Regions from separate parts of the Streptoverticillium reticulum genome, predicted to be linked through region 2. Evidence: predicted binding sites of a transcription regulator. Region 2 holds the regulator's gene; each other region holds the start of a gene.
The links. The regulator HrcA, encoded in region 2, represses chaperone genes, less so after heat shock. The targets are predictions, from matches to a motif close to TTNGCACTCNGNNNNNCNGAGTGCNAA.
Positions count from the first base shown of each region.

Region 1: the regulator HrcA is predicted to act here: its motif matches at 1,243-1,269, upstream of groES (co-chaperone GroES).
Region 3: the regulator HrcA is predicted to act here: its motif matches at 1,191-1,217, upstream of groL (chaperonin GroEL).

Region 1 is NZ_CP179755.1:4,753,611-4,755,877, reverse strand. Features, by position in the region: gene groL (chaperonin GroEL) at 1-667, opposite strand, end outside; gene groES (co-chaperone GroES) at 785-1,093, opposite strand; gene ACMATS_RS21800 (polysaccharide deacetylase family protein) at 1,353-2,213, opposite strand.
Region 2 is NZ_CP179755.1:5,674,707-5,676,973, forward strand. Features, by position in the region: gene ACMATS_RS26035 (MBL fold metallo-hydrolase) at 1-220, opposite strand, end outside; gene hrcA (heat-inducible transcriptional repressor HrcA) at 434-1,450, shown strand; gene dnaJ (molecular chaperone DnaJ) at 1,451-2,267, shown strand, end outside.
Region 3 is NZ_CP179755.1:3,554,913-3,557,179, forward strand. Features, by position in the region: gene groL (chaperonin GroEL) at 1-1,031, opposite strand, end outside; gene ACMATS_RS15955 (cold-shock protein) at 1,387-1,590, opposite strand; gene ACMATS_RS15960 (MoaD/ThiS family protein) at 2,002-2,267, opposite strand, start outside.

The sequences.
Region 1 (2,267 bases), 920 kb from region 2:
CCTGGTGGATCAGGATGTACGGGTCGTCGAGGACGGCCTCCATACGCTCCTGGTCGCTGACCATGTACGGCGACAGGTAACCCTTGTCGAAGGCCATGCCCTCGGTGAAGTCCAGCTCCAGGCCGAAGGTGTTGGACTCCTCGACGGTGATGACACCGTCCTTGCCGACCTTGTCCATCGCCTCGGCGATGAGCTCGCCGACCTGCTTGTCCTGGGCGGACAGCGCGGCGACGGCGGCGATGTCGGTCTTGGAGTCGATCGGGCGGGAGGTCGCGAGCAGCTCGTCGGAGACGGCCTTGACCGCGGCGTCGATGCCCTTCTTCAGGGCGGCCGGGGAAGCGCCGGCGGCGACGTTGCGCAGACCCTCGCGGACCAGCGCCTGGGCCAGCACGGTGGCGGTGGTGGTGCCGTCACCCGCGATGTCGTTGGTCTTGGTCGCCACCTCCTTGACGAGCTGGGCGCCCAGGTTCTCGTACGCGTCGTCGAGCTCGACCTCACGGGCGATGGTCACACCGTCGTTGGTGATGGTGGGAGCGCCGAACTTCTTGTCGATGACGACATTGCGGCCCTTGGGGCCGATGGTCACCTTCACGGTGTCGGCGAGCTTGTTGACGCCGCGCTCAAGGGCGCGACGGGCGTCCTCGTCGAACTTCAGGGTCTTGGCCATGGGTTACGTATCCTTCGCCGTATCTCTCAACGAACTGCGCCCCGGGCGCCCGGCTCTTCAGGCACGGGAACCAGGGGCGCAGTCAAAAGCCTCGAAAGCCTGTGGCTTCGGGGTGAATTACTTCTCGATGATCGCGAGCACGTCGCGAGCCGAGAGGACGAGGTACTCGTCGCCGTTGTACTTCACCTCGGTGCCGCCGTACTTGCTGTAGAGCACGACGTCGCCGACCTGCACGTCGAGCGGCAGGCGCTCGCCGTTCTCGAAGCGGCCCGGACCGACGGCGAGGACAGCACCCTCCTGGGGCTTCTCCTTCGCGGTGTCCGGGATGACCAGGCCGGAGGCCGTGGTCTGCTCGGCGTCGAGCGGCTGGACCACGATGCGGTCCTCAAGCGGCTTGATGGCAACCTTGGAGCTGGCGGTCGTCACGATCCGACCTCCCCCTTCGGAGATCTCACGGGGTCAATTGTCTGAGGTGGCGACCAGGTGGATCCGTCGTCGCGGGTGCCGGACCTGCCCGTCGCTGTGTTTGGCACTCACCGGTGGAGAGTGCCAACGGAGCCGAGACTATGACGCGGTTAGCACTCGGTCAAGCGGAGTGCCAATTCGCCGTGCGGCGAGCCATGACCTACCCGGGGGGCGGGGCGCCTACTCCACCTGCGGGGCGGCGCGTCGCGGGGGCGCGCACCTACACGTAGTCCTCCAGGCGCGCCACCGTGTAGCCCTGTTTCTGGATGCTGCGCAGCATGTTCGTCACCATCTGCGTCATCGTCGTGCCCTTGAGCTCGGACGGGCCGCGGAAGTGCGCGAGGACGATGTCGCCGGGGCGCAGCCCGCCCCCTTCCGCGTAACGCATGTCGTTGATCTGCATCGTCGCCTCCCACAGCACGACCGCGCGCACCCCGCAGCCGCCCGCCGCGGCGAGGGTCTGGTCGTTGTAGTTGCCGTACGGGGGCCGGAAGAGGACGGGGCGGCTGCCGAACCGCTTCTCCAGGATGTCCTGCTGCCCGCAGATCTCCTTGCGCTGCGCCTCGGCGGAGAGGGTGCGCAGGTTGGGGTGGGTCAGGGTGTGGTTCTGCACGGCGTTGCCCGGGGCGGGGCCCGCGGCGCGGAGCCGGTCGAAGTAGCCGTAGCCGCTTCCGGAGCGCGCGATGCTGTCCGTCAGGAACATCGTGAACGGCAGCTTCAGGTCCTCGGCCATCTTCACGAACTCCGGGTCCTTCTCGGCCCCGTCGTCGAAGGTGAGGAAGACGATCTTGTCGGCGGTCCGCACCCGCCGGACGATCTGCGGGGCCTCGCCGGGCTTGACCGTCGCGGTCAGCCGGGTGGACGGCGGCACGGGCGGCGGCGCGAGGGGCCCGTCGAGGCCCCAGCGGCGGTAGGCGGCGGCGTCGGGCCGGGGAGCGGGCGGGGCGCTGCTCTCCGGGGCGGATGTCTCCGGCCGGGAGGGGTGGGACGAGCCGTTCGAGCAACCGGACAGCGTGCCCGCGAGGAGCAGGGCGGCGGCACAGGCGAGGGCGGCCCGGAGGCCGGAAACAGGCGAGCTCACTCGAACGATTCTTGTCCGCACGTTCGAGGCATTCCCCCTCGGGGGGTGAGCGGA
Region 2 (2,267 bases):
GCGCGACGTGCGTCACGGGCAGGCCGAACAGTTCCGTCACCTCGCGCCGGATCTCCGCCCCCGCCCGCAGCGTGGCCCCGGTGTCGACGACGAGCACGCCCGTACGTCCCGCGATCGCCCCGATGGTCTCGTCCCAGCCCGGCATTCTGCGGCGGGCGACGCCCGGCGCGAGCCGTTCCCAGTGCGCCTCCGCGGCGCCCGGTTCCCCTTGAGTTCCCATGCCGCGACGGTAGCCGGAGCGCGGTACCGTTGCCCGGCCTCCGGGCGCGCGGCGGGGACGGCCCTTGCCCCGGTCGTGGTGCCCGGCCGTACACTGGCTGAAGGGATCTGGCACTCGTGACCATGGAGTGCCAGGGGAACGGGCTCCGAGAGCCCCCCCGTGATCCTCGCAGAACCCGCAAGACGGCTGGACCACTGACTGGAGGTGCGCGCGGTGCTGAGTGAACGCAGGCTTGAGGTACTGCGCGCCATCGTCCAGGACTACGTGGGCACCGAGGAGCCCGTGGGCTCCAAGGCCCTCACCGAGCGGCACCGGCTGGGCGTCTCCCCGGCCACCGTGCGCAACGACATGGCCGCCCTGGAGGACGAGGGCTTCATCGCCCAGCCCCACACCAGCGCCGGCCGGATCCCCACCGACAAGGGCTACCGCCTCTTCGTCGACAAGCTCGCGGGCGTCAAGCCCCTGTCGACGGCGGAGCGGCGCGCCATCCAGAACTTCCTGGACGACGCCGTCGACCTCGACGACGTCGTGGCCCGCACGGTGCGGCTGCTCGCGCAGCTCACCCGGCAGGTCGCGGTGGTGCAGTACCCCTCGCTGACCCGTTCGACCGTGCGGCACGTGGAGCTGCTCTCGCTGGCTCCCGCCCGCATCATGCTCGTGCTCATCACGGACACCGGGCGCGTCGAGCAGCGCATGGTCGACTGCCCGGCGCCCTTTGGCGAGAACGCGCTGGCGGATCTTCGGGCGCGGCTCAACAGCCGGGTCGTGGGGCGGCGGTTCACCGATGTGCCGCCGCTGGTGCAGGACCTTCCCGAGTCCTTCGAGCAGGACGACCGCGGAACCGTTTCCACGGTGCTCGCGACCCTGCTGGAGACCCTCGTCGAGGAGACCGAGGAACGGCTGATGATCGGCGGCACTGCCAATCTCACTCGTTTCGGTCATGACTTCCCGCTGACGATCCGGCCCGTGCTGGAGGCGTTGGAGGAGCAGGTCGTGCTGCTCAAGCTGCTCGGCGAGGCCAAGGACTCGAGGATGACCGTGCGCATCGGTCATGAGATTGCCCACGAGGGACTGAACTCCACATCGGTGGTCGCCGTCGGCTACGGTTCGGGCGACGAGGCAGTCGCCAAACTCGGCGTGGTCGGACCGACCCGCATGGACTACCCCGGAACGATGGGAGCGGTACGCGCAGTGGCACGTTACGTCGGACAGATCCTGGCGGAGTCGTAAGTGGCCACGGACTACTACGCGGTCCTGGGCGTCCGCCGTGACGCCTCGCCGGACGAGATCAAGAAGGCCTTCCGCCGCCTCGCGCGCGAGCTGCATCCGGACGTCAATCCGGACCCGAAGACGCAGGAGCGGTTCAAGGAGATCAACGCCGCCTACGAGGTGTTGTCGGACCCGCAGAAGAAGCAGGTCTACGACCTCGGCGGCGACCCGCTGTCCGCCTCGGGCGGCGCGGGTGCGGCCGGCGGCTTCGGCGCCGGTTTCGGCAACTTCTCCGACATCATGGACGCCTTCTTCGGGCAGGCGTCGCAGCGCGGGCCCCGCTCGCGGACGCGGCGCGGCCAGGACGCCATGATCCGTATCGAGGTCGACCTCAACGAGGCCGCCTTCGGCACCACCAAGGACATCCAGGTCGACACGGCCGTCGTCTGCACCACCTGCAGCGGCGAGGGCGCGGCCCCCGGCACGTCCGCCCAGACCTGTGACATGTGCCGCGGCCGCGGCGAGGTCTCCCAGGTCACGAGGTCCTTCCTGGGCCAGGTCATGACCTCCCGCCCCTGCCCCCAGTGCCAGGGCTTCGGGACGGTCGTCCCCACGCCCTGCCCGGAGTGCGCGGGCGACGGCCGCGTGCGGTCGCACCGCACGCTCACGGTCAAGATCCCGGCCGGTGTGGACAACGGCACCCGCATCCAGCTCGCGGGCGAGGGCGAGGTCGGCCCGGGCGGCGGCCCGGCGGGCGACCTCTACGTGGAGATCCACGAGAAGCCGCACCCGGTCTTCCAGCGCCGCGGCGACGACCTGCACTGCACGGTCACCCTCC
Region 3 (2,267 bases), 2.1 Mb from region 2:
ACGCGGCCCTGGACCTGGTCGCTGTCACCGGCACCGTCGACGATGGTCGTCTCGTCCTTGGTGATGACGACCTTGCGGGCGCGGCCGAGCAGGTCGAGACCGGCGTTCTCCAGCTTGAGGCCGACCTCCTCGGAGATGACCGTGCCACCGGTGAGGATGGCGATGTCGCCGAGCATGGCCTTGCGGCGGTCGCCGAAGCCCGGGGCCTTGACGGCGACGGACTTGAAGGTGCCGCGGATCTTGTTGACCACCAGGGTCGACAGGGCCTCGCCCTCGACGTCCTCGGCGATGATCAGCAGCGGCTTGCCCGACTGCATGACCTTCTCCAGCAGCGGGAGCAGGTCCTTGACCGAGGAGATCTTCGAGTTGACGATCAGGATGTACGGGTCCTCGAGGGAGGCCTCCATACGCTCCATGTCGGTGGCGAAGTACGCCGAGATGTAGCCCTTGTCGAAGCGCATGCCCTCGGTGAGCTCGAGCTCCAGACCGAAGGTCTGCGACTCCTCGACGGTGATGACGCCTTCCTTGCCGACCTTGTCCATGGCCTCGGCGATGAGCTCGCCGATCTGGGTGTCGGCGGCCGAGATGGAGGCGGTGGAGGCGATCTGCTCCTTGGTCTCCACCTCCTTGGCCTGGTCGAGCAGCGCACCGGAGACGGCCTCGACGGCCTTCTCGATGCCGCGCTTCAGGGCCATCGGGTTGGCACCGGCGGCCACGTTGCGCAGACCCTCGCGGACGAGCGCCTGGGCGAGGACGGTCGCGGTCGTCGTGCCGTCACCGGCGACGTCGTCCGTCTTCTTCGCGACCTCCTTGACCAGCTCGGCGCCGATCTTCTCGTACGGGTCCTCGAGCTCGATCTCCTTGGCGATGGAGACACCATCGTTGGTGATCGTGGGGGCGCCCCACTTCTTCTCGAGGACGACGTTGCGGCCCTTGGGGCCGAGGGTGACCTTGACGGCGTCGGCGAGCTGGTTCATCCCGCGCTCGAGACCGCGCCGTGCCTCCTCGTCGAACGCGATGATCTTGGCCATGTGAAGTGGTCCTCCCAGGACGGGGTGGATTGCTCCGGACCGCACAGGCGCCCGCGACGGACGGCCTGCGTGCCTCACGGTTCCTTGCCCCGCTTGGCCCGCGGACCTCACCGACGGTCCAAATCTGTCACTCTCACCCGGAGAGTGCTAGCCCAATGATTAGCACTCGACCCCCGAGAGTGCAAGGTCGCCCCGAAGGGGTGTCAGTGAGGGGTGGTGGTCGGGTGACGGGAGGGCGCAGGCGTGTATGACCGCTACCCACACGCACGAGCGCGCATGCACGAGGGGGCCCGCACTCCGGAGAGTGCGGACCCCCTCGGCAAGCCGATTGAGCCGGGTGACCGACGCGCGACCGTCAGGCCGTCACCTTGACCATGTCCGCCTGCGGACCCTTCTGGCCCTGCGAGATCTCGAACTCGACCCGCTGACCCTCCTCGAGGGTGCGGTAACCGTCCATCTGGATCGCGCTGTAGTGGACGAATACATCCGCACCACCGTCGACCGCGATGAAGCCGTACCCCTTCTCCGCGTTGAACCACTTGACGGTGCCCTGAGCCATGCCTAACTCCCCTATTACTGGCCCTTGCACAGGACCGCACTTCGCGGGCCCGGGTCAGACCTCACCCCCTGACAGGTGGGGGTGTGCGCCGGAACGCGTCGACCGCGGCTGAATGTATCTGCACGGATGCCGTCTGCAACAGGTCACTCGGACGAGAATTCCGGGCGTGGCCGATCGGAAATAACCGCTGAATCGCGGGGATTATCGGGCAAGCCGGGCCGGGCAAAACCCAACCAACCCGACAATTCGTGCACGCGTTTCGCGCACAACTTGACGGGTTCTCATATGCGTTCGGCAGTGACACCGGAGGGGGAACGCCTCAACTCTATCGCGCTTCAACAGACGGAATCGCCCCGTCCGTTTTACGGGCGGAGCGATTCCGGGGCATTGCGCAGCAACCCTGTGTAAAGGTCAGCCCCCCGCAACGGCGGGAATCACGGAGACGGCGGAGCCGTCCGGGGTGGGCGTTTCGAGCCCCTGCTCGAAGCGGACGTCGTCGTCGTTGACATAGACGTTGACGAACCGGCGCAGCCGGCCGCTGTCGTCGAGCACACGGGCGGCGATACCGGTGTGCCGCGCTTCGAGGTCGGCAATGACCTCGGCAAGGGTGGCCCCGGCGGCTTCCACTTCGGCCTGGCCGGAGGTGTAGGTGCGCAGGATGGTGGGGATGCGGACGG